DNA from 4 places in the Alkalihalobacillus sp. NPDC127517 genome. Region 1 is predicted to be linked to each of the others. Evidence: riboswitches for the same ligand, from Rfam matches in the RefSeq annotation. Region 1 holds a riboswitch; each other region holds the start of a gene.
The links. Region 1 has a riboswitch for S-adenosylmethionine ahead of ACQKKO_RS15375 (2,3-diketo-5-methylthiopentyl-1-phosphate enolase). Riboswitches for the same ligand answer to the same signal wherever they lie in the genome.

Region 1 (7,535 bases):
TTTTTCCTCCTATTTGATTACTTGTTTTAATCTTAAATGGTACTCAAACAAAAACTCAAAAGCTTCAAGATGCTTCTTGGCTTCAAATCCATTTTTACCCCATACTGTAATGCCGTGGTTTCGTATAAGAACACCAACCACTCCTGGCCTAATTTCATTTGCAACAGCTTCTGCAAGTAATGGAAGATCCGCATGATTTGGTACGATTGGAATCGTTATCGTTGCATCTTCTTCCCAGAGGTTAAAAGCTTTGATCAGTTCTTGTTGCCCAAATGTGATCTCTCCCTCATCTGCATACAGCTCTGATATCACATTATTGGCAATCGTATGCACGTGGAGCGAACATCCTGCATCTGTTTTTTCATAGATACGTTGATGGAGAATGGTTTCCGCCGAAGGTTTTAATGGTGTATTTTCTACAGGCTGACTAGTCTTATCAACTAGCAAAAAATCCTCACCTGTTCGCTTTCGCTTGTCTCTGCCACTAGCTGTTACAAGAAACTGCAGGGGAAAATGGGACACTTTCACTGAAAGATTTCCACTCGTTCCTGGAAACCAATCCCGTGCAGCCAGTTCATCCTTAATATCCGCTAGTTCTTCCCAATGAGCTGCGTAGGAAAGCTGTGTACCCTTCACTTTGTAACCTCCTCTCGTCTCTCTTCAAATTGATGAATGATTTCGTGAAAGCTTGTAAACGCTGAATGGTTAAGAGACAGTTCGCGACACTTATCTAATAGAAAGGATCCGCAAGCAAAGACTTCATCCGCTTCTTTTGCTGCCTGCAAATCAGTAATTGAATCCCCAATCACAATCTTGTAGTAGGTTTCACTTGGGTAATGTCTTAAAATCGTTGGTTTACAGCAGCCACAATCATTTGAACAAAGCGAGTCACAACGATGTGGCCACGTAATGTGAATGGTTGGTTGATCAAAACGACTTCCGTTGCAGTATAAGCTGTGCGTTATTCCATAAGGCTTAAGGATAGGCTCTACAAAAAAATCAATTCCTCCACTTACAACCTTTAACGGAATGTGATTTTCTCGTACGTATTGAAGAAATGCTGGAAACCCGTCACGAATTTCAGCTTTGTTTAACACAAAATCAATGATCTCTTCCTTATAGCTTGAGGGGATTAATTGAAATAACTGGCCAACCCCTGACCGAATCGAGACTCGCTCAGCTAAAATGTCATCTTTAATTGCTTCCCAGCCAGGCGGGTTCACATGCTGCATGATGGCGATGATGTTATCTTTTGTTGTAATCGTCCCGTCAAAATCACAAAAAATAATCGGTGTTTTTTCAAATCTCTCTTTCATTTCTAATTCCCCCACAAATCAAGTGCTGCCTTCAGTTCTGGTGACTCCTTTGCCGCATCTGTTAAAGATGTGTCCATTACACCTTTAATCGCATCTCTAAATGCTTTTGCTCCGTCTCTTGCACCACCTGGATGTCCGTGGATTCCACCACCCGCATTAATTACACAATCACGGCCAAAGTCATGAATAAGTTTAGGCGTTAATCCTGGATGGATGCCTGCTGATGGAACAGGGAATGCCTTTTTCAGTTGACGCTTTTCTGTCAGTGCATGTGCAATGGCATCTGTTTCTGTTTTATCCAGGGCAACACTTCCATAAGGAGACGGGAATAACACAAGATCTGCTCCGGCCAATCGTAACAGCTTACCGAGTAACACACGGTTTGAAATGCCGTGAAATGGTGAGGCAGTTAGAGCCCCAGATACCGCTGGATGCGCCATAATTGGAACATGGATCTCAGGGTCTTCCGCTAATGCCTGCAATACATCCAACCCATAAGCAAACACATTAAATAATAAAGCTGTGGCTCCCTGGTCCACGGCTTGTTTTGCCTTTTCTTTTAATTCAAATGTTCGTCCAGTGAGATTCACAGCATAGAGCTTTCTTTCTCCTGTCTCTTCATACACTTGGTTTATAATCCTGCTCCCTATCTCTACTCTCTCACTGAAAGGGGTTAAAGAATTATCAAATAAAATCTCGTCATCTTTAACCAAGTCAACCCCACCTAGAAGTTGATCTGTTAATTGCTGACTAAATTCCTGTGTATCCTTACCAATCATCCCTTTAAAAATACTCATTACGAGGGGGCGATCATAGACACTAACAAGTTCTCGTATACCTTCTATGCCAAATGAAGGGCCAGGAAATGACTGCTCTAGCTCCGGAGGCAATTCCATATCAATTAATTTAATTTCTCCATCAAGCGATAACTTTCCAAATACAGTTGCTAGGATCGCCGGAAGGTCACTCGAAAAATTCGCTAGCGGGTAGGCGATTTTGATCCGTCCAATGGTGCGGGTATTCTTAAAGTAGCTTATGGTTTGTTCAGATGATTCTTCTTCGACTACCTCTACCACCTCGCCCTTATGACGCTCCAGCTGCTGTTTTTCAAGTGCGGGTAGATGGGTCCATGAACCAATGGTTAAACCAAGCGCAATGGACTCTGCTTTTTTATGTAAATCATGTTTTTGATCAAATACTCGATACGTAACGGTTATAAAGCTCATAAATAATCTCCTCTCCATACAAACAAAACCGCCCTCTTAAATGAGAAAGAGGACGGTAGCAATCATTTTATCTTGTCCTCTTATCTACCAAGTGATCTTGTGAGAATTAGCACCTTGAGTGGACATAAGTCAAAACAGGTTGCCGGGTATCATCGGGATCTTCCCTCCACCAGCTCTTCATAAGAGTAAAATCAATATTCAGTTTATAATGTTGATAAATATACTAAGGATTATGACAGCGTCCATCTATTCTGTCAATTAGCAAAAATCATTTTATCAGAATCTATTGACAACTGAATTCTTTCCTCGTAATATTTAAACCAATTACTCTGATTGGGAAAATGAAGATAACTCCTAATAATTGAATATGTAACTCTTATCGAGAGCTGGCTGAGGGAATTGGCCCTATGAAGCCCGGCAACCGACCTACTCATTCTCATGTGTGAGAATGAAAACCTTTAAGGTTTTAAGGCACGGTGCTACATCCAACAGACTCAAGTGAGTCTGAAAGATAAGAGGTTGAATCCTAGTGTTCAAGCCTCTTTCTTTCATGAAAGAGGCTTTTTAGATTTTATTTTATAAAGATGGAGGAATTCCTGTGACAACCTTTACTGAACGATATTTCACAATGACAGAGACCGAAGCGATTGAATATGCCAAAACGTTGTCGATATTTCCTGAAGGCTCTGCTATCACATGCGAGGAAATTGGCGACGGAAACTTAAATTATGTCTTCCGATTAGTTGATCCACAAACCTCACAATCCATTATTATTAAGCAAGCTGGCCCTGTTGCCAGAATTTCTGACGAGTTTAAGGTATCCCCTGATCGTAATCGAATTGAACATGATATTTTAAAAATACAAGGAGAATTAGTTCCTGAATTTGTTCCAGAGGTCTATCATTATGACCCTATTATGAATTGTACTGTTATGGAGGATCTCTCAAATTACACCATTCTCAGAAAAGCATTCTTACATAAACAAACGTTTCCGTTGCTAAGTGATCATCTTTCCACATTTCTTGTTCAAACGTTACTTCTAACGTCTGATCTTGTGCTTAATCATAAGGATAAGAAAGAACAGGTAAAAGCGTTCATTAATCCTGAGCTTTGTGAGATCACAGAAGATTTAGTGTATACAGAACCATTTTACGACTGCCATCGAAATGAAGTGTTTAGCGAGACGCTTCCTTATGTCCAAGAAGAGTTTTGGGGGGACGAACAATTAGCGCTAGAAACCGCTAAGCTTAAGTTTCAATTTCTAACAAAGGCACAGTCTCTCATCCATGGAGATTTCCACACTGGATCAATCTTTGTAACGGAACATCAAACAAAAGTGATTGATGCCGAATTTGCGTTTTACGGACCAGCAGGTTATGACATCGGTAATATCATCGCTAATTTAATCTTTGCTTATGTCAATGGTGAAGAAACGATTGAAGATCCGATCGAACGTGAATCGTATACGTCGTATTTACTTACCACGATACGAGAACTTGTTGACCAGTTTAAAGAGAAATTCACATATGCATTTTATGATCAAGTCACAGAACGGGTCGCTGAATATCCCGGGTTCTTAGAATACTATTTGGAGGAATTACTCACCGACACAGCAGCTGTTGTAGGTCTTGAGCTTTCACGCAGAGTCATTGGGCTTGCACCCGTAGAAGATCTGACAAGTATAACGGATCCAACGAAACGAGCATCTGCTGAGATTGCTTGCTTAAAGGCAGCAAAAGTGTTTATTTTAAACAGACAGGATTTCTTTCATGGAGAAGATTTCACTCGCGTCATTAGCGAATATGTGTAAGGAGAGAGAATAATGAAGCAACTTGTTGATGTCATTCAATCCGTTTATCTGTCTGAGGATGAAGGGTCATTGGTGATTTTAGATCAAACCCTCCTCCCAGGTCAAAAGGTATATGCGGAACTAAAAAATCCTCAGGACGTTTGGGATGCTATTGTTCAGCTTAAGGTGCGGGGTGCACCTGCCATTGGGATTGCCGCAGCTTATGGGGTGTATCTAGCGGTGAAACACAGTTCTACTAAAACACTGGATGAGGTAAGACGTACGTTCTCTGATAATAAAATGTATCTTGGCTCCTCCCGTCCCACTGCCGTGAATTTGTTTTGGGCCCTGGACCGGATGGAAGCTCGATTTGAACAATTAGTTAGTCATTCAGATGGAATGCAGTCGATCACTTCTGGTTTACTGGAAGAAGCAAAAGCAATTCAACTTGAGGATGAGGAAGTATGTGAAGCCATTGGTGAATATGCCCTTACACTTCTTGAACCTGGGTACGGGATCTTAACCCATTGTAATGCCGGAACAATCGCAACAGCTAAGTACGGGACAGCACTTGCTCCGATCTATCTCGGTCAGCAAAAAGGCTATGAATTTAAAGTATTTGCCGATGAAACACGTCCCCTGCTTCAAGGCGCTCGGTTAACCGCTTGGGAGCTGTCAGAAGCAAATATTGATGTGACGCTCATCTGTGATAACATGGCCTCCATCGTCATGAGTGAGGGCAAGATTCAAGCGGTTCTTGTTGGCTGCGACCGAGTTGCTGCAAACGGAGATACAGCTAACAAAATTGGGACATCTGGTGTTGCTATCCTTGCAAAACATTACGGCATCCCTTTTTATGTGTGTGCACCTACGTCAACGATTGATTTTGAATGCCAAACGGGTCAAAACATTGTCATAGAGGAACGCTCGGCTGAAGAAATTACGTCAAAGTGGTATACTGAACCTATGGCACCTGCTAATGTGAAAACGTACAATCCTGCTTTTGATGTGACCGATCATTCTTTAATTACAGCAATCGTAACGGAGAAAGGGATTTTCAAGGCAGATCAACTACATGAATTACACGAACAATAAGGGTGAGCCAGTCTCACCTTTTTTATTTTTGATTAGAAATGAGGAACGTTCCAAATGAAAAAACATGTCATTATCGGTGCAGGCATCCTTGGTGCATCCACTGCCTATCACCTTGCACGGCTTGGGGAAAATGTGACGATCATAGACCGTGAGGAACCGGGGCAAGCCACTCAGGCCGCCGCCGGAATTATTTGCCCATGGATCTCTCAGAGACGAAATAAAGCCTGGTACTCATTAGTAAAAGCAGGAGCCGCCTACTACCCTCACTTGATTCATACACTAGAACAAGATGGTGAAACGAATACTGGATATGCAAAGGTCGGAGCGATTAGTTTACATTCTGAACCCAAAAAGCTTGATGATCTCATCAGACGAGCTGAAAAACGAAAGATTGATGCACCGGAAATGGGTAACATTACTCGACTAACAGCCAATGAGGTTCAAGCTCTATTCCCACCTTTAATAGATGGTATTGAAGGTGTTCATGTTAGTGGAGCTGCACGCGTAGATGGTGGTGCGCTAAAAGATGCATTAGTGCGAGCTGCTATCGGGCACGGGGCAACGTATATTTCTGGAGATGCTACCTTAAGAAAACGCGATAACGATCAAGTCACCGTCCAAGTGAATAACATGGCTTATGACCCTGACACACTGATTGTGACGGCCGGCGCTTGGGCAGATGAATTGTTAGCTCCACTTGGAATCAACTTTGAGGTCAAGGCTCAAAAAGCGCAAATCCTTCACCTTGAAACGCAATCTAAAGGGACAGGTGATTGGCCCGTTGTGATGCCACAAGGAGATCAATACCTTTTAGCTTTTCCAAATGGACGAGTGGTTGCAGGTGCCACACATGAAGACGATGTTGGCTTTGATCAACGCGTGACAGCCGCTGGTGCCTCAGAATTACTAACAAAAGCTCTTCACAATGCACCTGGATTAGCAGATGCAACCGTCCAAACCATTAAAGTAGGATTTAGACCGTTTACTCCGAATTTCCTTCCAGTTATCGGGAGAGTTCCAGGTCTACCATCTATACTTGTCGCAAACGGTTTAGGAGCATCTGGTTTAACAATGGGACCATATATTGGAGCAGAGTTGGCTAAATTAGCTTTAGATGAGGAAACTACAATTGATTTGGAAAGCTATGATTTAGAGAATGCTCTATCCATAAAATAAAGTGTAAATCGTTTGGGTTTCCAAGCGATTTATTTTTTTGTAACCTCCCTCTCCATACTTTAAAAATATAATATTAGAACCTATTCAGAACGACAGATTTTCTGACGATAGATGGAGTATGGAGGGATTTACATTTGAAAAAGAAAACAAGATTGTTACAGCGCATCTCAGTTAAACTTACTCTGTTTATTGTAGCTTCTTTAATTGTTTCTACAGCACTAACAGCAGGAATGGGTTATTTATTTGCCAAAGAGCAATTAACGAGTTCTGGCAAATTAGACATTCAACATTCTGTTGATGCCGCCCTGTTATTACTAGAATCGTTACAGTTAGATGTGGAAGCGGGTACATTAACACTTGATGAAGCACAGGAACGTGCACGAGTCCTAATCTCCGGTCCGAAAACAGATTCCGGCTATGATATCAGCCAAGCGAACGTTTCGTACAAGGTTGATGGCTACATGGTCGCTTATTTAGAAGATTATACAGTGCAGCTTCATCCTACTTCTACAATTGGAGACATACCGAGCGATACCACCGTTCAAGAAATGCTTGTTGCTTCAGCGACGAAAGAAGCAGCAGAAAACCGTTATACAGAATATGAGCGTACACAGGAAAACGGAGAATTAATAGATAAAATTGCCTATATGACTTACTTTGAGCCATGGGATTGGCACATTGGCATGACAGCGACTACAAGTGAATTTTATGAAGAGGTAGATGCATTTGGCATCTTCATGATTTCGGTAATCAGTATAATATCCGTGGTCGTTATTATCCTAACGTACTTTGTGATTCGCAAAAAAGTCCGTACATTAGGACAAGTTGCTACTGTGGCAAATCAAATTTCCGAGGGCAACCTTCGAGTGAATGAATTGCCAACCGGACCTGACGAAATTGGACAATTAGGACATGCATTTAATTCAATGTCTA
Region 2 (7,535 bases), on a different contig from region 1:
ATTAATAGAAACATATAAAAATAGAAGCTATATTGAAACGCCAGTAAACAAGCACTACCTGTGGCAATGCTTAGTGCGATTATTAATGTGCGATAGGAACCAATCTCATCAAACAATCTACCACCAACTAAATTTCCACATGCTCCTGCTGCAGAGTTTAATAGTAAGATAAAACCAGCAACCGTCAGTGACTTCCCTAGCTCCTCGTGAATAATAATGGCATTTAAAGGCCACAAAAACGAAGCACCCGTGATACTCATGGTCATCGTGATTAATAAAATCCAAATTGATTTTGGCAACGTATTTTACTCTCCTTAACGGTAACTCCCACTCCAATCGTAATCCTATGGCAAGTAAATAAGAAAAGCAATTCATTTTTTCATTAAAATGGACCGCTTCCTTTTAATTCATTGGCTCTTACGAATTTCACGTGATAAAATGGAGGATAAAAATAAGCATACTATATATCAACTTGTTTTACAGGAAGGTAGATTTGATGAATTCAGCGACCGATTCAATGCCTAGTCACTTTATAGATAAAAGGTATTACACATGGAGTGCTCATCTCCGTGACCACTTTGGCACCAAAGTATTTAAAATTCCGCTTGATGCAGGGTTTGACTGCCCGAATCGTGATGGGCAAGTTGCTCATGGCGGATGCACATTTTGTAGTGTACGAGGATCTGGAGATTTTGCCGGAGACCGTAGTGATGACTTAGTCACTCAATTCCACACAATTAAAGAGCGAATGCATAAAAAATGGAAAACAGGCAAGTATATTGGCTACTTTCAAGCCTACACAAATACATATGCACCTGTTGAAACGTTAAGAAATTACTACGAGGTTATTCTAAAACAAGAAGGTGTGGTTGGTCTTTCGATTGCAACAAGACCAGATTGTTTACCTGATGATGTTGTAGAATATTTAGCAGAATTAAATCAACGTACGTACCTGTGGGTAGAATTAGGACTTCAAACTGTCCATGAGCGGACTGCAAACATTATCAACCGCGCCCATGATTATGAGTGCTACAAAGAAGGCGTTGCGAAGCTTCGAAAGCATGGCATTCGAGTTTGCTCTCACATCATTAACGGACTACCTTTAGAAACACCGGAAATGATGCTTGAAACAGCAAAAGAAGTGGCCAAGCTTGATGTTCAAGGGATAAAAATCCACCTGCTCCATTTATTAAAGAAAACAGGCATGGTTAAGCAATATGAAAAAGGGCTTGTTGATTTAATGAATATGGATGAGTATGTGAAGTTAGTTGCCGATCAATTAGAAGTCATTCCAGAAGAAATGATCGTTCACAGATTAACTGGTGACGGTCCGCCCGAACTTTTAATCGGTCCAATGTGGAGTATGAACAAGTGGGATGTACTAAACAGTATTGAAAATGAATTAAAGGATCGCGGAACCTGGCAGGGAATTCACTATAGAGCGGAGGCTCCTACCAAGTGAAGCTAAAAGGTATTCTTCCCTTCGCTAGAATCTTATTAGAACAAGCACTAGAACCTGGAGATACAGCTGTGGATGCAACAGCCGGTAATGGTCATGACAGCTGTTACTTAGCGGGACTTGTTGGTGCAACCGGTCATGTGTATAGCTTTGATGTTCAAGAACAAGCCATTCAAACGACCAAAGAGCGTTTGCGCAATCAAGGTCTACATGAACGGGTTTATCTTCATCAAACCGGACATGAACATGCTGTTGAACACATCGAGCCCGAACATGTATCATCATTAAAAGCAGCCATTTTTAACTTAGGCTATCTTCCAGGCGGTGACAAACAAATTACTACCTTAGCCAAAACAACGATTGAGGCTATCTCTCGATTGTTTGAGGCTATGCAAGCTGGTGGGATGATTGTACTCGTGGTTTACCATGGTCACCCTGAGGGAGCAATTGAAAAAGATCAAGTTTTAGATTTTGTTGAACAGCTTCCACAAGACAAAGCCCATGTTTTGCGGTATGGTTTTATTAATCAAAAAAATGCTCCACCCTTTATCATCGCCATTGAAAAACGCTAATTATATTGAGAGGTAGTGAAGAAACGTGTCCATTTTAGACAACATTCTTGAATTTAACCAGCAATTCGTTGATGAAAAAGAGTATGAAAACTATCAAACAACGAAGTTCCCTAACAAAAAAATAGTGATCCTTACATGTATGGATGCACGTTTAGCCGAGCTGCTTCCTCGTTCCATGAACGTAGGACAAGGTGATGCAAAAATCATTCGTAATGCAGGTGCCGTGATTTCTCATCCTTTTGGAAGTATTATGAGAAGTATTTTACTTGCTGTGTACGAGCTACAAGCAGAAGAAGTGATGATTATTGGCCACCATATGTGCGGAATGGCCGGTCTCGAATCCGAGAGCTTCCTGAAAAAGGCCGAAGAGCGCGGTGTTGACTTGAAAACAATCGACACGCTTGATTATGCAGGTGTCGATATTAAACAATTCTTAACTGGGTTTGGCGATGTTGAAGAAAGTGTTAGCCATAGCGTAAGCATTGTTGAAAACCATCCTCTGATGCCAAAAGAAGTACCTGTTCACGGACTTGTTATTCATCCTGAAACAGGAAAGCTTGAACTGTTAAAACGTGGCGAAGCGAGATAGATAGCGAACCCCCTCCACCTAAAGATGGAGGGGGTTTTTAATTGATTCCTCGTAAAATAGTTTGTTCTTCTTATATCGTTTCACTTCTTATCTACACAAAAAAGCAGACACAACTCTGTCTGCTCATCAAGGAAACATTAAATTCACAAAGCTCACAGCATGACGAAACACTTCATCTCGCTCAGGTTCGTTAAAGATTTCATGATATAACCCATCCCATTCTTTGTAGCTTTTGTGGGTAAGGACTAGATGGTTAAACCATTCCTGAGTTGCCTGTTTATCAACAAGAAAATCCTCTCCTGCCTGAAGGACGAGCAAGGGGATATTTGGGAATTTTTCTGGATATCTTCTTGTAAGTCGCATCGTTTTTTCAAGTTCCTGGTACCATCTTGCGGACACTTTACTCACTTTTAAGGGATCAGTCAAATAAGCTTCTACTACCTCTTGATTTCGGGTTGCTCGATCGGAGCGGATTCCGGAGTTCACGCTAAAGGTTGGTGCCACATGCTGTAATACTTTGGAGGCAGCCTTTTTTACTTTCGGTAGTGGATGACTCAAGTCCAGGCATGGAGAGGATAAAATGACACCATAGATTAGTGAGTTATCTCGTTCCATCACGGTACGAATGGAGATGAGTCCTCCCATACTGTGTCCTAAAAGAAGGATTGGAAGCCTTTTTTCTCTTGCTGCATCAAGCCACTCCTCAACAGTATCTAAGTATTGGCCGAAGGACTGAATATGACCGCGGCGACCTCTTGTTTTACCTTGACCAGGTAAATCACCCATAATGACATCAAAGCCATGCTCGTTCCATTTTTTTGCTAGCCATTCATAACGTCCGTGATGTTCACCTGCGCCATGAACCATCACAACGACACCTCTAGGCTCAGATACTTCCCATTTCCACACATTCCTCAGCTCCTTGCTACCACATAAGTCATCGTTGGTTTTTACCTTCGTATCGAATTAGGTTAAGATTAAGTATAGCGTTTTTTTTAAGAGACGGAAAGGATGAACCTACATGATTTATTCATATCTGAACAAAAAACCACGTATCTCAGACAGTGCTTTTATTGCTGACTATGTAACGATTTCCGGCGATGTCGAGATTGGTGATGAATCAAGCATTTGGTTTCAAACGGTCATTCGCGGTGATGTTTCGCCAACACGTATTGGAAAACGCGTGAATATCCAAGACCAGTCCATGCTTCACCAAAGCCCTGCTTATCCACTTCTTATTGAGGACGATGTCACAGTAGGGCATCAAGCTATGCTACATAGTTGTACGATTCACAAAAAAGCATTAATCGGTATGGGATCTATCATTTTGGACGGTGCGGAGATTGGTGAAGGTGCTTTTATCGGTGCTGGAAGTCTTGTTCCTCAAGGAAAAAAGATTCCTGCTCATACACTTGCGTTTGGACGACCCGCCAAAGTCATACGAGAGCTGACCGAAGAAGATCGTGCTGATATGGAACGAATTCGTTCAGAATACGTGGAAAAGGGACAATATTATAAAAGGCTTCAATCTGAGACCAACGACTGATTCTAGCCCTAATTGAATGAATATAAAAAATAAGCTGCATCCAAATGGATGCAGCTTATCTTAGTTATTATGCCATTTTTACGCTAGCTTGTTCTTTTAATGTTGCAGCCTTATCTGTTTTTTCCCAAGGTAAGCTCACATCTGTACGACCAAAGTGGCCGTATGCAGCAGTTTGCTTGTAGATTGGGCGACGCAGATCAAGCATACGAATAATACCAGCTGGACGTAGGTCAAAGTTTTTACGAACAAGAGACACAAGCTCTTCTTCTGACACTTTACCTGTTCCAAATGTATCAACAGAGATAGATACAGGCTGAGCCACACCAATCGCATACGCAAGCTGAACTTCTGCTTTATCAGCAAGACCTGCAGCAACAATGTTTTTCGCAACATAACGTGCAGCATACGCACCAGAGCGGTCTACTTTTGTTGCATCTTTACCGGAGAATGCGCCTCCACCATGACGTGCATAACCGCCATACGTATCAACGATAATCTTACGTCCTGTTAATCCAGCATCCCCTTGAGGTCCACCAATTACAAAACGTCCAGTTGGATTAATGAAGTATTTTGTATTTTCGTCAATTAATTCAGCAGGTACCACATGTTTAATGACATGTGTTTTTAAATCATGTTGAATTTGTTCTAATGTTGCTTCTGGTGCATGCTGAGTTGAAATAACAATCGTATCAACACGAGCAGGCTTCCCTTGCTCATCATACTCAACCGTTACTTGAGTTTTTGCATCTGGGCGAAGGTAATCAAGAATTTCTTCTTTACGGACTTCTGCCACACGACGTGCAAGCTTATGACTTAAAGAGATCGGTAAAGGCATTAACTCTTTCGTTTCATTTGTAGCAAAACCAAACATTAATCCTTGGTCTCCTGCACCGATAGCTTCAATTTCTGCTTCTGTCATTTGTCCTTCACGAGCCTCTAATGCTTTATCAACACCTTGTGCGATATCAGCCGATTGCTCATCAATTGAAACAAGGACTGCACACGTTTCCGCATCGAATCCGTATTTCGCACGTGTATAACCAATTCCTTTAATCGTGTCACGTACCACACGTGGAATATCCACATATGTACTTGTTGTAATTTCTCCTGCTACTAACACCATTCCTGTAGTAACTGACGTTTCACACGCCACACGAGCGTTAGGGTCTTTCTTTAAAATTTCATCTAAAATCGCATCAGAAATTTGGTCACAAATTTTATCAGGATGTCCCTCTGTTACTGATTCGGATGTAAATAATCGTCTACTTTTAAGTTCTGTCATGTTAAACATCACCCTTCCAATTGAGTCTAAGCTTCTCTTATCAGCCTAATCACAGGTTGAGATTAAATATACACAATAAAAAACCCTTCTCCTCTATATTGAGGAAAAGGGTTGAAATGTTGTCCTTTAACCTCTTATCGTTCAAGGCAATTGCCTTGCAGGTTAGCACCTTTCCACTTTTAGTAAAGTAGTGGTTGCTGGGCTTCACTGGGCCTGTCCCTCCGCCGGCTCTCCGATAAGATCCGTTCGCCATGAAGTATATATCATTCTTTCTTGAAAGTCAATCTATTCAAGGCTTTCATGCGATCTGAATGACCTAAATAGATGAACCTAACAAAAGTATAGACTAATTATTTAAATGTGTTATACTAATTAAAAAATAAGTTATTATTAAGCAACTTAATTGGAGAGGAGTATCATATTATGAACATACTTAATACAGCTATTGCGCTTGAAGACCTCTTATCTCAATCTAGAGTACAACATAATCTTTCTGTTCCTAGTCTAGTAAGTAAAGCACTTCAAAATAAAGAAGGTGTGCTAACCGAAAGTGGTGCACTTAGCGTCGAGACAGGTGCATATACTGGTCGTTCTCCTCGGGACAAATTCATTGTAAGAGAAGATTCCGTTGAGTCACTTATTCATTGGGGGGCTGTTAATCAACCTATTTCAAGTGATCTATTTACTGCTCTTTATGATAAAGTCTTAACTCATTTAAGTGAAAAAGAAGAGATCTTCGCGACTCATGGATTTGCTGGAGCAGATACAACGTACCAACTACCTATTCGAATGGTAAATGAGTTCGCATGGCATCAGCTTTTTGCAAAACAGCTGTTTATCAGGTCAGATGAAGTACCTGAGAATTCATGGCAGGAGTCTTTTACAATCGTATCAGCTCCTACGTTCAAAGCAGATCCTCAAACGGATGGAACACGCTCGGAAGCATTTGTCATCATTTCATTTGAAAAACGTATCGTATTAATTGGTGGAACAGAATATGCAGGTGAGATGAAGAAATCAATCTTTTCTGTTATGAACTTTTTATTACCACTTGAAGGGGTTCTCCCTATGCACTGCTCAGCTAACACGAGCACAGAGGGTGACGTCGCCTTGTTTTTTGGATTATCTGGTACAGGTAAGACCACTCTTTCAGCAAGCCCAGATCGGTTGTTAATTGGTGATGATGAACACGCCTGGTCGGCAAATGGAGTGTTTAATATTGAAGGTGGGTGCTATGCTAAGTGCATCAATCTTTCCCTTAAAAATGAACCACAGATCTGGAATGCCATCAGGTTTGGCACAGTGTGCGAGAATGTCGTGGTTGCTGAAAATGGGAAGGCTGACTACGATGATGTATCACGAACGGAAAATACTCGTGCTGCGTACCCGCTACATTACATTCCAAATGCACTTGAACCAAGCATTGCTGGACACCCTTCGACGATTATCTTTTTAACCGCAGATGCATTTGGTGTCTTGCCTCCAATAAGTAAGCTGACAAAAGAACAAGCGATGTACCATTTCTTATCTGGATACACGAGTAAGCTAGCCGGAACTGAACGAGGCGTTACAGAACCCGAAGCTACCTTCTCCACATGCTTTGGTGCTCCTTTTCTACCATTACCACCTAAGCATTATGCATCCATGCTAGGTGAATTCATTGATATGCATAATGCCGAAGTATTTTTAGTCAATACGGGATGGTCAGGTGGACCATATGGTACGGGGGCAAGAATGAGTCTTTCTTATACTCGCGCAATGGTGCAAGCAGCACTTCAAGGGGAATTATCACAAGTAGAAACGACAGAAGATGAATTCTTTGGGTTGCATGTTCCCATCCAATGTCCTGGAGTACCTGATAACGTTCTTAATCCAAAGACAACATGGGAAGACCCAAAAGCGTATGATTTAAAAGCAACAGAGCTTGCAAACCAGTTCAAGAAAAACATTTTGAATTTTGAAGAGTTGTCAGATGACGTTTTACAAGCAGGTCCGAAGTAACCCGATACACAAAAAGAAGCGCTCCCTTTTGGGGCGCTCTTCTTTTTGTACGTTATTGTCGCTTCATCCATTTTGCTGCCTCTTGC
Region 3 (7,535 bases), on a different contig from region 1:
TCAAGAGCGGAATAATAGCTGAAACAGAAGCCGCCATCATAAGCGAATAGATGCTTCCATGCTCATCAGCAAAGCTCTGCACTCCTAGCTGAATCGTAAACAGCTCCTTGCTACGTAAGAAAATAAGGGGATACTGGAAATCGTTCCATGTCCAGATGAATCGCAGGATCGCATAGGTTGCAATTGCCGGCTTCACTAGTGGAAAGGCAATAGATGTGAAAATCCGGAAGTGCCCGGCACCATCCATCCTAGCTGATTCAATGATTTCATTCCCAACCCCTAAAAAGAATTGTCTAAGCATAAAGGTTCCAAAAACACTGAAGCTATTTAATAGAATTAACCCTGTATGCGTGTCGTATAAGCCAAGCGTGCGGTACAGGATAAATTGCGTGACGAGTAAGGTTTGTGGCGGGATCATAAATGTCGCTAATACCAGCATAAAAACTAGATTTCTACCTTTAAACTCAACTTTTGAGAATCCATATGCAGCAAGCGCTGAAACCGCGACAGACGTAAGAGTTGTGAGGACCGAAACCTTAATTGAGTTCCAATATAATAAGAAGAATGGCATCGTCCCCGTCCATACCTCACGATAATTTTCAATCGCATTCCACGTTGTCGGGATCCACTGGATTGGATAGGTCAAAACCTCCTCCTCAACCTTAAGAGAAGCCGAGATCATCCATAAGAATGGGGTCATGAAGCAGATCCCCAATATGAACATCAACACTGTAACTAAGATCTTTTTACCATTAATCGGTTTCTTCATACGCTCACCCCCTTAATAATTCACCCATTTTTTCTGCCCCTTAAATTGCAGGTATGTGATGATTAAAATAATGACGAAAATAACTAATGAGATCGACGAGGCATAGCCTGCTCGTAAGTCTAGAAAGGCTTTTTCATATAAGTAGACAACTGGAACCTTAGTCGAGTTCGCTGGTCCACCATTTGTTAAAACAATAATTAAATCAAAGATCTTAAAGCTAGAAATGATTCCTGTTACAAATAACAGAAAGGTTGTTGGTGAAACAAGTGGAATCGTTATACTCTTAAACTGGTACCAAGCAGAAGCACCATCAATTTGTGCAGCCTCGTACAGCTCCTTAGGAATGCTTTGCAAACCTGCCAAATAAATAATTAAGTTAAAGCCTATCCCCGTCCAAATCATAATGATCATAACGGACGGTAAGGCAAACGAGATATCCGCAATCCATCCTGGTGGGTTATCAATTCCAAGTGTCATTAACAATTGGTTAATTGGACCTTGAGTTGGATGAAATAGCACCCTGAAGACTACAGCAACCGCCACAATACTTGAAATAAAAGGCATAAAGAAGATGACCTTAAAGAAGTCCTTGAAGTAGATATATTTGTTGATAATCGTAGCCAACGTTAATGAGATAAATAAGGTAATCGGTATCGCTAATAGAAGAATAAAATTATTACCTAACGACTTTATGAAGAGCGGGTCATTAAACAAAGCAACGAAATTATCAAGTCCTATAAACTCCGCATTCTCATAGCCTGCAACGATATTCCAGTTCGTAAAACTTAACGTTAATGAAGACAGAATCGGAAAGATAACTAAGATGGATGTCCCAATGAACATTGGACCAATAAAGACCCAACCTGCAACTGCATCACGCCAACTGTTTAATGGACTTTTATTCTTTTGAGTTTTTTTACGAAAGAACTTTTTTGGTTGCGCTTTCATTTCACCTCTCTAGCTGGGTTAAGCTCATCTTACCCTTTTAAAGCGCTTACATAAATGAACGATCTTGACTGTTCTGCGCACAAATTTTACTTTCTTAGTATTTCGCATAAGTTGGAGGCACACAGAGCTCCACACTCAAAAAACGTTATTAAACCAATACTTACAAAGAACAGACAAGTAGATCCATCAACGAAATCCCCATATTTCGTGGGAATAGCCTGTCCACTTAGGGTGAACCTTTTTTACGTTCTAGAGATTATTTTTACATCCCTTTCCGTTCCCTCAAAAATACACCGGAAGCATGATATAGTCTATAACAAAAAGGAGGAAGCTCTATGTATCTTAACGCCATCTCCGGTCCAATCTATACGTTCTGTGTTTGGTTCTATCGCTTAGCCTTCATTAATGTACTCTGGATCCTCTTCACGATTCTGGGACTTGGACTCTTTGGATTCTTTCCTGCAACTGTGGCGCTGCTTGCAACTATCAGGCAGCTCCTTAACCAAAATGAAGGATCAATCTTTAAAACCTTTTGGACATTCTACAAAGAAGAATGGATAAAAAGTAACGTAATAGGACTGTGTGTCATCCTTTTATCCATCGTCCTTATTAGTAACATTCAATTTCTCCAGACGATGAATACAGGCATCTCTCAAGCCATGTATGTAGCAACCATTATCATAGCCTGCTTCTTCCTATTGATTCTTTGTTATTTTCTTTCCTTATATGTTGAATTTCAGGCACCTGTCAAAACGCATCTCAAAAATGCCGTGTTGCTTGCCATCTATAATCCGGTCGCAAGCCTGACGATGATCTTTGGATTTTTTGGAGTTTATCTTCTGATTACGTTCGTTTCAGGAATCGGTCTCTTTTTTAGCGTGAGTGCGATGGGGCTGGTGGTGTTACTTTCTACGAAGCTAGCATTTCGGAAGGTGGATCGGGTGGTAGAGGCAGAGGGGTGATGCTTAAAATAAAAAAGGAATCGACCCATAAGTCGATTCCCTCTCCCTACCCCCGCGCCCACTCCCGAATTCCGCGAATATCCTCAGGCGTCGTCCGACAGCAGCCACCAATCACCGTTGCCCCAGCTTCAAACCATCGTTTGGTGTTTACCACAAATGGCTCATCTGAACCCTTATCACTCCACTGCTTACTCTCTGGATCATACGTTTCTCCCAAATTGGGATACACAATAATCGGTTTCTGCGTGTTCGCTTTTACCTCAGTAATTAACGATTCCACAAACTGCGGAGCCGTACAGTTAATACCTACCGCTGCGATTTGCTTTTCTCCATCAAGCCACTCGGCACAATCGGCGATTCTTTCTCCGCTATTAATATGTAGCTCATCCTTTGCGCTAAACGAGACCCACGCATACACATCAGGAAAGTCCTTTAACACACGTGCAATGGCTTTTGCCTCTACTAGACAAGGAATGGTTTCACATGCCAGCACATCTGCCCCCGCTTCAACTAAGAGTCGGATTCTATCTCGGTGAAATAAAACGAGCTCCTCTTCGCATAATCCATAGTCTCCATGAAATTCAGAGCCATCAGCAAGATAGGCACCGTACGGACCAACAGATGCAGCAACAAGCGGTTTGGGGCGTCCAGACTGATTCGCCTCAACACTCCAAAATGTATCCCGCGCTTCCACCGCAAGCTCAACCGATTGCTTAATCAACATAGCGGCTTCAAGTTCGCTTAAACCCCTTCTCTTGTAACCCTTCACTGTCGCCTGATAACTCGCCGTAATCGCACAGTCTGCCCCAGCTTCAAAGTAATCGGTATGAACGCGCTTAATCACTCTCGGCTTCTCCAGTAACACCTTGGCTGACCATAACGGATCGTTTAGGTCGCAGCCATAGCGTTCAAGCTCGGTCGCCAGTGCTCCGTCCAAAACCATTAAAGGAAAGTCCGTGAGAATCTGTTCAATTGGATTCATGTTCAACCTTCCTTCCTTCTTCAATAAATCGTCCTAAAAATTGTCTTGTTCGCTCTACCCTTGGGTTCGTAAAGATCTGTTCTGCCGTCCCTACCTCCACAATCCTGCCGTCCTCCATAAGAATGACGCGATCCGAGATCTCTCTGGCAAACTGAAGCTCATGCGTCACAATAAACATCGTGTTGCCTTCATTTGCTACCTCTTTGATCGTTGCTAGTACCTCGTCCACAAGCTCCGGATCAAGAGAAGACGTCGGCTCATCAAACAGCATGACTTCAGGATTCATTGCAAGGGCACGGGCAATGCCAACCCGTTGCTGCTGTCCTCCTGATAGCTGCGCAGGAAAATGATTTAACCGGTTCCCCAGACCCACACGCTCTAAAATATCAATGCTCTTTTGCTTCGCTTCATTCTTTTTCAGCTGCTTCACACTCGTTAAACCAATCATCACATTATCGAGCACCGTTAAGTTCTTGAACAGGTTATACTGCTGGAACACCATGCCGGTAGACGTCCTAAGTGCCAGAATCTCTTTCTTACTAGCCGACTCCACATTTACTCTTTTCCCACTCACTTCAACGAAGCCACTTGTTGGCTCCTCAAGAAAGTTCATGCAACGCAGGAGTGTTGATTTGCCTGAGCCACTTGGACCTAAGATCGCCACAACCTCTCCTTTGTTCACCGAAAGATCAATCCCCTTTAGCACATGGTGTTTCCCAAAGTACTTATGTAAATTCTCTAGCTTGATCATGATGCAATCCCTCTTTCATATCTGCGCGCCCGTTTCTCAATGATCACAAGCACCCTCTCCACCATCAGGCACACGATCCAATAAATAATCGACACCGCAATATACACTTCAAAAAAGGCTAACCCACGCGAGCCAAGAATCTTCGCCTGGCCCATAATATCGATCACGCCAATAATAAAGACAAGTGACGTATCCTTAATCGTAGTAATGAACATATTTCCAAGGTTCGGGATCGCTACAATTAAGGCCTGCGGGAAAATAATCTTCAGCATCATCTGCGTCGGCTTCATCCCAATCGCCTTTGCCGCCTCAAACTGCCCGCGATCCACCGACTCAATTGCCGAACGAATCGTCTCTGATAAATACGCACCTAGATTAAAGGAAAAGGCTAAGAGAGCGTACACCTCTGGAGCAATCAGATTCACATCGAGCCCAAGCAGCCACCCTTGTTCCCGCTGCAGAAAATAGATCACCTTAGGAATCCCGTAGAAGACGAGATACAGCTGCACTAAAAGCGGTGTGCCCCTCACAAACGAAACATAGACTGATGTTATCACCCGCAATACAGGAACCCGGTAAATTTTAATCAATGCAGTCCCAAGCCCAATCACTAAACTTAAGGTGAGCGATCCTACCGCAATCCCAAGCGTAATTGGCAGCCGCGCTAAAATATATGGAATGCTTTCAATTAGAAATTGAAGGTCTAGTAAGTTCTCCATGATGTCTTCCCCTCTTCCACTCTATTCCGGAATATACTCTCCACCTGTCCACTTCACTGAAAGCTCGGCAAGCGTCCCGTCTTCTTTCAGTTCCTTTAAGATCGGATCAATTAGCTTCTGTAGCTCCTCGCCCTCTTCCGACTGTGCGAACACAATGCCCATATTGTCATTCACTAACGACTGACCCACAATCTCAACATCTAAGTCATATTTATCGAGCACCGTATCAATCATAATTGGATCATTTACATACGCATCCACGCGCCCGTTCTGAACGTCCTGCAGGATCTCAGCAGGTGTACCACTCTCACTGTACTCCAGTTGAATTGGGTTCTCCGCATCCTTGTTGTATTCCTCAAGCAACAGCGTATACGAATCCCCAGCGAGCGCCCCGACCTTTTTCCCCTCTAGATCCTCAATCATCTCAATATCCTCTTCACCCGACTTCACCACAATCACCGTCTCCGCAGCAAAGTACGACTCCTCTGAGAACAAATACTTCTCCTCACGCTCAGGCGTTTTCGCCACCTGATCCGCCACTACCTGAATCTTATTGGATTCAAGCGCCAGGAACATACTATCCCAAGGCGTCGCCACAAAATCAAACGCATAGCCATCCAAGCGCTTATCGATCTCCTGGACCACCTCAATATCATAACCAGTTAGTTCATTGCTCTCATCCGCAAACGCGAAAGGTGGGTAATCATTCTGCGTACCAACTAAGATGACCTGTTCATTTGTTGTGGTATTTCCAACAGAACACCCACCTGCTAGAACCGCCAAACCAAGAACCGCAACAACCGATTGAGTCAAACGAGCATGTCTTTTCATCATGTAAACTCTCCCCTTTTATGTAGATGCATAGTTGAATAAACAATCAAAAAACGCCCCTTTCATCAGAAAGAGGCGTTTCAATAAAAAACTTATCTCTCAGAATGAAATCATTCTGCAGGAAGTAGCACCTTTCATGTCACACATGATGGTTGCCGGACGTCATCGGGCCTGTCCCTCAGTCACTCTGGATAAGATATGAAGTTATATGTATTTCACAATGTTATGAAAGTTTTGGGGTTTTGTCAATTGGGGAATATGATTTTTTCATTCCATCAATGCGTTTAAAATCTGATTCATTTAATTAGAAATTAGTTTGTTATTTAACTTTTACTATTTAATAGTGGCGTATATGCTTTTACTCCTAGTTTATCTAGCATCTTTATAATAGTAAGCATAGCACGCTCTGTGTTAATCTTTGCCTCAATATAATACGTTTCTCCTGTTAACAAAGATTGATACTCTCGGCTTGTTGTGAATTTTCTACGGTTAATATGCACCGGTTGCAACGCAATATCATAATGGGAGTTTATGCTCCTCAATCCAACGCAATATATTAATCCAGAGATGAGTAACACTTTCTCCCCTAATTACGGCCTGAATTCCTTTATCATGAATTACAATTTCTAACTCATCCCACCTTTTATTAATAGATCTATGAAATGGCGAGACAAAATTCCATAACTCATCGACATCATTTTCCTCATCTAAAATCCAACGTATCTTCCTAAATATATCACCGTATGTCTCTGTAACGATTTTTTTAACGTAATCTCTTTCCTCACTTTCTTCTTCATTTGAGATACTTGTAATTGCATTAATTACATCTTCAAATCGAACATAAATTGAACGAACTAGTAGTCTCTCTTCTTCTATCGTAGCAAGTTTTTCTCTTTTATTTTTGTATGGCATACGTAGTGCATCTACATATTGTTGAATCGAAGGTATGATAGACCTGATTAAAACAAATTATGTTAAAGGGGCCCATTGCCTTTTCATCATTATTTTTTACTACCTTATGCTTTTTACGAAAAATATAAATAAGGTATAAATATTTGGCCTCTTCTCTAACTTTTTCTCCTTTAAACCTAATACGTTCGAATCTTGTGAACAAAATATTATGCTCTTTGTGTCGAAATTCAACAAATTCTGTGTCCATTCCTTCAACTTTAAAGTGCTCTTTTTTCATGAGTATCTCCTCCATTATCTTAATGATGAAAAATTCCCATGTAAACAGTTGTGCACCAATACAAGATTACCTTTTTAAAAAAGAAAAAGAGTAGTATGAAACTACCCTTTTCAGAAATGACATAATTTTATTTATTTAATTTCTCTAAATACCGAGTATAAACCCAACCAGTAACAATTTCTTCATTTTCATTTTCGTACTCAATCAATGACCAGTTTTTATTTTTATAAAGCACTTGAACAACCATTCCGAAATTAACTTTTCCTACTGGCTGTGCATTTTTCTTATTGGTTATTCGTACAAACATACTCTCAGTCTTTACTAGTCTAATATGATTTTGTTCACTTACTTCTAACTTTAGACTTTGGTATTCTTCTTTGATTA
Region 4 (7,535 bases), on a different contig from region 1:
GTTAACCCCAATATAAAATAAGAGACGCTTTTTATACATTTATCAAGGATTCGTTGAAGCTCTTCATTGGAATTAATTACGTACATCGCACATGCACCAATGGAACCGGCGCAGACAGCCGACCAATTATGAGTAGCCTGCTCCCATGGTTGGTCCATTTTAAGAAATGGCTTAAGCACTCTTCTGCGAGTTTCGTAGGTTATCCTCTGCTTGATTAGAGCAGGCATCGAATCTTTGAACATTGTTAAAATTTCAGCTAAAGAAAAGGCCGTCTCAGCGGCGAATAAATCGATTTGTTGATAAGCCGCGTGATCAGATTGCTCGAATGCTGAGTCTAGATGAAGGTGGGCAGGCAAACACCACGTCCATTCACCACAAATAGCCCATATGGTTGAGTGAAGATGCTTACAATACTCCGAGTGGTCTGGATAGAGGTATGACAGAATCGAAAAGGTGGTAAGACGCTTGCGCCTTTCAAAGTAAACCTGTTGATAAGGATCACGATTTCCGTCCACGACATACGCGTTAAATGAATCATAGTCTAGTTCAGGCATTGGTGTATGTAAAACAGATTGCGCATAGGTGGAGAGGTCCTGGACCCACTTTTGCAGAAAAGATGACTGCTGGATCTTATGATGAACACGCTCACGTGAAATGGGTTCTCCGTGACTGTCTGTGAATAAGGATTTTTTCATAAAAGCTCCTCCGATCTGCTTTAAAAGGGTACCTTTCCTCTATTGTAAGGGTTTACAATAGAGGAAATCAATCGAATGGAAGGGTGTTCACATGAAACGTGAAAGTCTTCAAATGGGTGAAACGAAAGCGGATATCGAGAAATGGCTTTTGGAACTCGTTAATCCTGTGATGGATGAGTTAAAAGAAGGTCATGCAGGAATTCATTTAGGGGAGACGGGATCTTCTTATGGCTCAAAAACGGCTCATATGGAAGCATTCTCAAGACTTTTCTGGGGAGTAGCTCCACTCGTAGCTGGTGGCAGTCATCCTACCTATCTCGACCGACTTGTTGAAGGTGTTAGGAATGGAACGGACCCAAACCACTCTGAATATTGGGGGAAGCTAACTGATTACCATCAGATGTTAGTGGAAATGTCCGTATACGGCTATGCGCTTTGTTTAATGCCAAATCAGCTTTGGGGGAAGCTAACAAACGAGGAGCGTGAGCATCTTGTTGCATGGCTCTCCCAAAGCAGTCAGTACAAATGTCATGACTGCAATTGGCTGTTCTTCCCGGTTCTTGTTCAATTGGGGTTAAAGCAAGTTGGCGCGCCATATAGCCAGCAAACGATCGAGGATTCGCTTGAACGGATGGAAGCATTTTATCTGGGGAATGGCTGGTACGCAGACGGGGAAGATGCGCATCGTGATTATTATGTCCCGTTTGCGATTCACTTTTATAGCCTTTTTTATGCCAAGGTAATGGAGGGGGAGGATCCAGAACGAGCCATTCTCTATAAAGAAAGAGCTAAGCGTTTTGCCAAGGACTTCATCTACTGGTTTGCGGACGATGGAGGTGCGATCCCGTATGGTCGCAGTATGACGTATCGTTTTGCACAGGCTGCATTCTGGAGTGCGATCGTCTTTGCGGAGGTAGACGTTGCTCCCTATACACTGGGCGAGATAAAAGGACTATTGTTTCGTCATCTTCGTAAATGGATGGACCGATCGATTTTTGATGCACGAGGTGTATTGACCATTGGGTACGAGTATCCGAATTTAGGGATGTCGGAAAACTATAATTCGCCGGGCTCGCCGTATTGGGCACTCAAAACCTTCCTATTTCTGGCGCTTCCTGATGATCATCCATTTTGGAAAGCAGATGAAAAGGGAATGCCATCTCTAATGGAAGTTCAGGCGCAAGCTGAAGCAAATAAAGTACTGGCTCGGCATCTGGGTCATGCGGCTATCTTTAATGCAGGTCACCCCAGGACAAATGAGCATACCCATACCTCTGCAAAGTATGAGAAGTTTGTCTACTCGAGCCACTTCGGTTTTAGTGTTCCCCGGGCAGAGTGGGGAATTGAGCAGGGAGCTTTTGACTCGATGCTTGCATTAAGTGAGCAGGACCAACTTTTCAGAGTGAAACGCTCGTCCACGTATAGTCAACTCTCAAAATCACTAATCAAAATGGATTGGCAGCCATGGAGAGATGTCACGATAGAAACATGGATTGTTCCAAGGCTCCCATGTCATTTGCGGATTCATCGTATCCGAACAGCTAGGCCACTAACTGCTGCAGAAGGTGGATTTGCTGTAGGACTTGGTGATGATGGAAATGGATCAATTATTGTAGGAGAAGGCAAAGCGCTCTATTCCTATAGTGGTGGAACAAGTGGAATTAAGCGGCTGTATGGAACAGGAGAGGCGAGGCTTGTGTATCCAAACATAAATACAAACATTATGAAGCCAAGAACCAGTATTCCAACAGTTGTGAGTACGCTCGAACCTGGAACACATATTCAAGCAGTTGCAGTGTATGGAGCGCCGGACGTTCGCTACGATGCGGATTGGGGTACGTATTTTTCAGTTGAGGAAAAGGAAGGCACGCTCGCTTTTTATCAAAAAGGAATAGATAAACCGATACTAACGGTATAGAAGAAGAACTCGACTCCCGCCTGGGATGTCGAGTTCTTCTTTTATACTTAACGAGCCTGGAACTGAACGAATTGCGTATTTGCGGTGATAAATAGACCGCTACGAAGCTCATACATCTTTGATCCATTCACAATCAATTCGCGTACGACGGTAAAGACTTCATCGCGACTGACTGTCTGATAGCGTGCACTCCAATCTGGACGGTTGTATACCCAGAGAGAAGACGCGAGCACCCGAACGGTTCCAATTGAGTCGTTACTACTGCCACCTACCTCTTGGATGAAGCTATTCCAGACACTTAATAGATTAGCTGGGCAGTTTTTGCCTGTCCAATGCTGATGGCTGACCACACGAGAGAGTGGAATGTCTAACTGATTCATTAAGCTCTGGATTAATTCAACCCCTCTTTGGCGTGTTGCGGTGAAATTCCCATCGCTATTCACACAAAGTTCAATTCCGATTGACTGGCTGTTCCCAATTGAACCTGCGTGCCACCCCACTTCATTAATCGGAAGGTGTTGATAGGTGGTGGAATCGTCTACTGTATAGTGCCAGGAGACTTGTCGGCTCTGGGCATCTGCTCCTTTAACATAGCGGGAATGCGTCTCTGCATCGGCTCCTGGGTTGGTGTTGGCTGTTTCGTGTACGGTGATGAAAGTTGGAGCAAGGCTTGTCCCTGGGCGGTTTGAGTTACTCGTTGGAATTAAATCTTGGATGATATTCATGTTACTCGTCCTCCTCATTTTTGGTTGCAAGCTTCCTTGTCAGGTCTTCAATGGCCAGCGTCTGTGCGGTGATTTGCTTTTCAAAACGAAACAGTAGATACAAGGCAACAGCACTTGGAAAACCAACGTTCGCAAGCAACATCGTCCATTCAGGCATAGTTCCCATCTTTTCACCCCTTTAAGAGAAGCTACTATATAAAGAGATCTCCATGAATAAAAAATCAACTTATTTCCCAAATTGACAAGAACATATATTCGCATTTTCTGTGTATAATGAGAACATAAGTTCTTATTTATTTTATGAAACGTTGATTATTCGTTGCTTGTCATCTCTTTAAAGAGAAAGGAGGTATGGATGATGGAGTTAGTAAACCAACGTGCCTATCAGGAGTCAAATGAGTTTAGAGAGTTTGTCATAACCTATGAAAAGGCTCTTAACACACCAGTCATTAAAGCATTTCTTGAAGAAGAACAGCATATGGAGCTGTTAATAGAAAGTATTGTAGAACCAACAGTTAAAAATAGGGAGGCTGTGAATGAATATTTTCGTAGTTTTTATATGGAGCTTCGACTAGTGAAATATCTTTCGCAACTGATCCACTTTTATTCTATTGATGTAAGCAAACGCTACAGGCGTCATTTCGCACGCCATTCCTATGTGATGGACCAACCACTCTCAGACGATCACTCACTCTATCTTCATGATGTCTTAGAATCGAAGGGTCCAAGCGTAGAGAGTCTTGTCACAGATGGAGGGCAGCATTTGGAGGAAATGATTGAGAATCCGGCACTATACAAACAGTTTCTCAAGCTCTCTGAGAAGCAAAAGCAGGTGCTGAACCTCTATTTTCTAGATGGACTCAGTCATAAGGCCATTGCCAAAAGGCTTGGAAGTACACCACAGAATGTTTCTCAAATTGCGACAAGAGCTCTTTCAAAATTAAGAACAGCTATAGATCAGGAGGACAAGCATGATTGATACGAAAAGACAAAAAGATCTCATTGAGAAGATGGAGCCGAAGATCAAGAAAAGCATTCGTCACATCCCTTGGCAGTACCGAGAAGACGTTGAACAAGAAATTAAGATGAAGGTTATGGAATCGATTGATAAGGTAAACACTTATGACGTTCCAGGTTTTTTTGAATACACAGCAAAAGAGAACGATACAAAAGCAGGAACTAGCAAAAAGAAGGCGAATTATAAGGGAACAAAATGATGAGAGTAGGGTAACGGATGAATATTAAGGCAAGACAAATCTTTGTGAATCTTCCAGTCAAGAATCTACAAAAATCAAAGTCCTTTTTTACAGAGGTTGGCTTTACGTTTAATCAACAATTCGAAGACGAAAGTGCAACATGCATGGTCGTTAACGAAACCATTTATGTGATGCTTCTTGAAGAAGACCGCTACACATCGTTCACCAAAAAAGAAATCCCAAACACAAGCACTCACTCCGAAGCGATTGTCGCGCTCTCCCTTGATAGCCGAGAAGAAGTGGACGAGGTTGTAAATCGAGCACTCGCTGCAGGAGCAGGAGCTTATAATGAACCACAGGATCACGGATTCATGTATGGATGGAGCTTCGCAGACATCGATGGCCACCTTTGGGAGTTCTTTCATATGGACATGGCAGCAGCAGAAGAAGCCCATGCCAAGCAGTAAGTATCTTCGGATGCTTGCTGTTTTTTTGGGGGGGAGGTGGATTGGAACGTTAGAGAGCAGAATGGAGCATTACACACCCTCATCCTTTTCAAACACATCAATTCTTGATACACTGAATATAATCTATTTTCTGAATCATGAGGTGGTGGGCGGCTTTATGAAGTGGTTTATCCTAGGGATAGTATTCTATTTTTTAGCTCAAGGAATCTTAAGATGGCTCGGCGTCCCCTTTAGTCCAGGTGATCTATTGCAGAACATGATCGGAGAGCCAACTCCCATCAAATCAGCATTAGTCATTGTTCTAGGAATACTTATCATTTATTTAATTTTTCGCTCAGTTCGTCATAAAACGCGAGAGAATGCATCTTGAAACTCTATGTTTGAGTAAATCTGATTAATCTGATAAAATTAATAGACAATCATATATCTTATCAAGAGAGGCAGAGGGACTGGCCCTATGAAGCCCGGCAACCGACACAGATGTACAGGTGCCAAATCCAGCAGAATGATGATCATTCTGATAGATAAGGAGTACGCACACGTCTTCTTATCGAAGAGGTGTTTTTTTTATTATAGAGTGGGGGCGTATCAAATGAAATATGGGTTTTGGCTACCGATTTTTGGAGGGTGGTTACGCAATGTTCAAGATGAACAGATGCCGGCAACCTTTGATTATGCAAAAAAAGTGATTCAAGCAGCGGAGGATTGGGGATACGATACAACTCTCCTTGCTGAACTTTACTTAAATGATATAAAGGGTCCAGGTGAAGATGTGCTCGAGGCATGGACTACAGCTGCGGCGCTTGCTGCGGTTACCTCAAAAATAGAGTTAATGACGGCGATTCGTCCGGGGTTCCATAATCCAGCGACTACGGCAAAGATGGCGGCGAATATTGATCAGATTAGTAACGGTCGGTTTACGTTAAATGTTGTGTCTGCCTGGTGGGCTGAGGAAGCGCGACAATATGGTGGAGTATTCACAGAGCACGATGAGCGCTATGCACGAACCGAGGAGTTCATTGATGTGTTAAAAGGACTGTGGACAGAAGACTCCTTCACTTATGATGGAACTTACTATCAGTTAAAGGATACGAAGCTTTCACCAAAACCTGTTCAGCGTCCAAATCCGATTCTTTATGCTGGTGGTGAGAGTGAGCAGGGCAAAACAACAATCGCTGAAAAATGTGACGCCTACGTGATGCACGGTGGTACAGTAGAAGAGATCCGCGCGAAGATTGCTGATATGAAGGAACGTCGGAAGAAAACGGGGCACACACCATTTTCACGTTTTGGAATGGCGGCTTACGTCATTTGTCGTGATACTGAAGAAGAAGCCCAGGCTGAGCTTGCCCGCATTACGGATGTGAAGGAATCTGATGCCTATGCGGGATACGATGATTTTACAAGCAAATCGCAGCTGGAACAGCAAATTAAACTGCAAGACTACTCTGTATCCAACCGCGGGTTACGACCTGAATTGATTGGCACACCAGAGATGATTGCCAAACGAATTTTGGAGTATGAAGAGGTTGGGCTTGATCTAGTGCTCTTACAATGCTCGCCGCAATATGAAGAAATGGAACGCTTCGCTCGCGATGTGATGCCCGTTGTTGAACAACTAAGAAAGCAAACAAAGGAGACAATCTAAGATGAAGAAGATCTATGTCATACATGAAAATCAGGAGTGGACCGTCCACTTATTTAACAGATTAGAAGAGTTAGGCTTACCATATGAGGATTGGCATTTAGGCAGTGGAGCTATTAATCTAAACGATGCTCCTCCTGAAGGTATATTTTATTCGCGTATGAGTGCTTCTTCTCACACGCGAGGTCACCGTTATGCGCCTGAGCTTGCAGCAGCAGTGCTGGCTTGGCTCGAACGTTACGGTCGTACGGTAATTAATAATAGCCGGGCATTGCAGCTTGAGGTGAGTAAGGTGGTTCAATATATGGAGCTTGAAAAATTCGGCGTACGCACACCAAAAACAGTGGCTGCGGTTGGCAAAGACCAAATTCTACAGGCTGCGGATACATTTGATGGACAAGCTTTTATTACGAAGCATAATCGTGCCGGAAAAGGGCTTGGTGTCCAATTATTCCAGGACAAACGAGCACTCCAAACGTATCTTGAGAGTGATGCCTTTGAAGAGCCAGTTGACGGGATTACTTTGCTGCAGCAATATATTCAGGCTCCTGAGCCATACATTACACGTTGTGAATTTGTAGGAGGAGAATTTGTTTATGCGGTGCGAGTTGATACATCTGAAGGCTTTGAGCTATGCCCGGCAGATGCTTGCTCGATTGAAGACTTATTCTGCCCAGCTGGGGAAGAGCCAAATGCGAAGTTCCAAATTGATCATAGCTTTAACGAACCAGTCCTCAGTCAATATGCTGACGTGTTAAAAGCAAATGGCGTGCAAATTGCGGGAATTGAATGCATTCGTGATCAAGAAGGAAATCTGTATACGTATGACATTAATACAAACACAAACTACAACTCAGAAGCCGAGGAGAAAGCTGGTGTATTCGGTATG

Region 2: it holds a riboswitch for S-adenosylmethionine, as region 1 does, so the genes downstream of both, metK (methionine adenosyltransferase) here and ACQKKO_RS15375 (2,3-diketo-5-methylthiopentyl-1-phosphate enolase) in region 1, are expected to answer to the same signal.
Region 3: it holds a riboswitch for S-adenosylmethionine, as region 1 does, so the genes downstream of both, ACQKKO_RS05450 (transporter substrate-binding domain-containing protein) here and ACQKKO_RS15375 (2,3-diketo-5-methylthiopentyl-1-phosphate enolase) in region 1, are expected to answer to the same signal.
Region 4: it holds a riboswitch for S-adenosylmethionine, as region 1 does, so the genes downstream of both, ACQKKO_RS08560 (LLM class flavin-dependent oxidoreductase) here and ACQKKO_RS15375 (2,3-diketo-5-methylthiopentyl-1-phosphate enolase) in region 1, are expected to answer to the same signal.

Annotation. Positions count from the first base shown of each region.
Region 1 covers NZ_JBNNQX010000011.1:16,902-24,436, forward strand. The annotation lists gene ACQKKO_RS15365 (methylthioribulose 1-phosphate dehydratase) at 10-636, opposite strand; gene ACQKKO_RS15370 (2-hydroxy-3-keto-5-methylthiopentenyl-1-phosphate phosphatase) at 633-1,316, opposite strand; gene ACQKKO_RS15375 (2,3-diketo-5-methylthiopentyl-1-phosphate enolase) at 1,319-2,542, opposite strand; SAM riboswitch class I at 2,620-2,728, opposite strand; SAM riboswitch class I at 2,916-3,060, shown strand; gene mtnK (S-methyl-5-thioribose kinase) at 3,141-4,352, shown strand; gene mtnA (S-methyl-5-thioribose-1-phosphate isomerase) at 4,365-5,426, shown strand; gene ACQKKO_RS15390 (NAD(P)/FAD-dependent oxidoreductase) at 5,481-6,602, shown strand; gene ACQKKO_RS15395 (methyl-accepting chemotaxis protein) at 6,737-7,535, shown strand, end outside.
Region 2 covers NZ_JBNNQX010000008.1:128,582-136,116, forward strand. The annotation lists gene ACQKKO_RS12555 (MDR family MFS transporter) at 1-299, opposite strand, end outside; gene mnmL (tRNA modification radical SAM protein MnmL/YtqA) at 497-1,462, shown strand; gene mnmM (tRNA 5-(aminomethyl)-2-thiouridylate-methyltransferase MnmM) at 1,459-2,031, shown strand; gene ACQKKO_RS12570 (beta-class carbonic anhydrase) at 2,057-2,620, shown strand; gene ACQKKO_RS12575 (alpha/beta hydrolase) at 2,747-3,529, opposite strand; gene ACQKKO_RS12580 (gamma carbonic anhydrase) at 3,642-4,166, shown strand; gene metK (methionine adenosyltransferase) at 4,234-5,448, opposite strand; SAM riboswitch class I at 5,580-5,690, opposite strand; gene pckA (phosphoenolpyruvate carboxykinase (ATP)) at 5,872-7,449, shown strand; gene ACQKKO_RS12595 (alpha/beta hydrolase family protein) at 7,502-7,535, opposite strand, start outside.
Region 3 covers NZ_JBNNQX010000003.1:251,035-258,569, forward strand. The annotation lists gene ACQKKO_RS05420 (carbohydrate ABC transporter permease) at 1-769, opposite strand, end outside; gene ACQKKO_RS05425 (carbohydrate ABC transporter permease) at 782-1,717, opposite strand; gene ACQKKO_RS05430 (YesL family protein) at 2,053-2,679, shown strand; gene mmuM (homocysteine S-methyltransferase) at 2,726-3,661, opposite strand; gene ACQKKO_RS05440 (amino acid ABC transporter ATP-binding protein) at 3,648-4,412, opposite strand; gene ACQKKO_RS05445 (amino acid ABC transporter permease) at 4,409-5,131, opposite strand; gene ACQKKO_RS05450 (transporter substrate-binding domain-containing protein) at 5,153-5,965, opposite strand; SAM riboswitch class I at 6,052-6,160, opposite strand; gene ACQKKO_RS05455 (hypothetical protein) at 6,479-6,874, opposite strand; gene ACQKKO_RS05460 (hypothetical protein) at 6,858-7,151, opposite strand; gene ACQKKO_RS05465 (SH3 domain-containing protein) at 7,279-7,535, opposite strand, start outside.
Region 4 covers NZ_JBNNQX010000005.1:218,437-225,971, reverse strand. The annotation lists gene ACQKKO_RS08600 (heparinase II/III domain-containing protein) at 1-695, opposite strand, end outside; gene ACQKKO_RS08595 (DUF2264 domain-containing protein) at 787-2,613, shown strand; gene ACQKKO_RS08590 (N-acetylmuramoyl-L-alanine amidase) at 2,661-3,338, opposite strand; gene ACQKKO_RS08585 (YvrJ family protein) at 3,340-3,504, opposite strand; gene ACQKKO_RS08580 (sigma-70 family RNA polymerase sigma factor) at 3,694-4,317, shown strand; gene ACQKKO_RS08575 (sigma-O factor regulator RsoA) at 4,310-4,555, shown strand; gene ACQKKO_RS08570 (VOC family protein) at 4,573-5,001, shown strand; gene ACQKKO_RS08565 (hypothetical protein) at 5,159-5,371, shown strand; SAM riboswitch class I at 5,427-5,532, shown strand; gene ACQKKO_RS08560 (LLM class flavin-dependent oxidoreductase) at 5,594-6,649, shown strand; gene ACQKKO_RS08555 (ATP-grasp domain-containing protein) at 6,651-7,535, shown strand, end outside.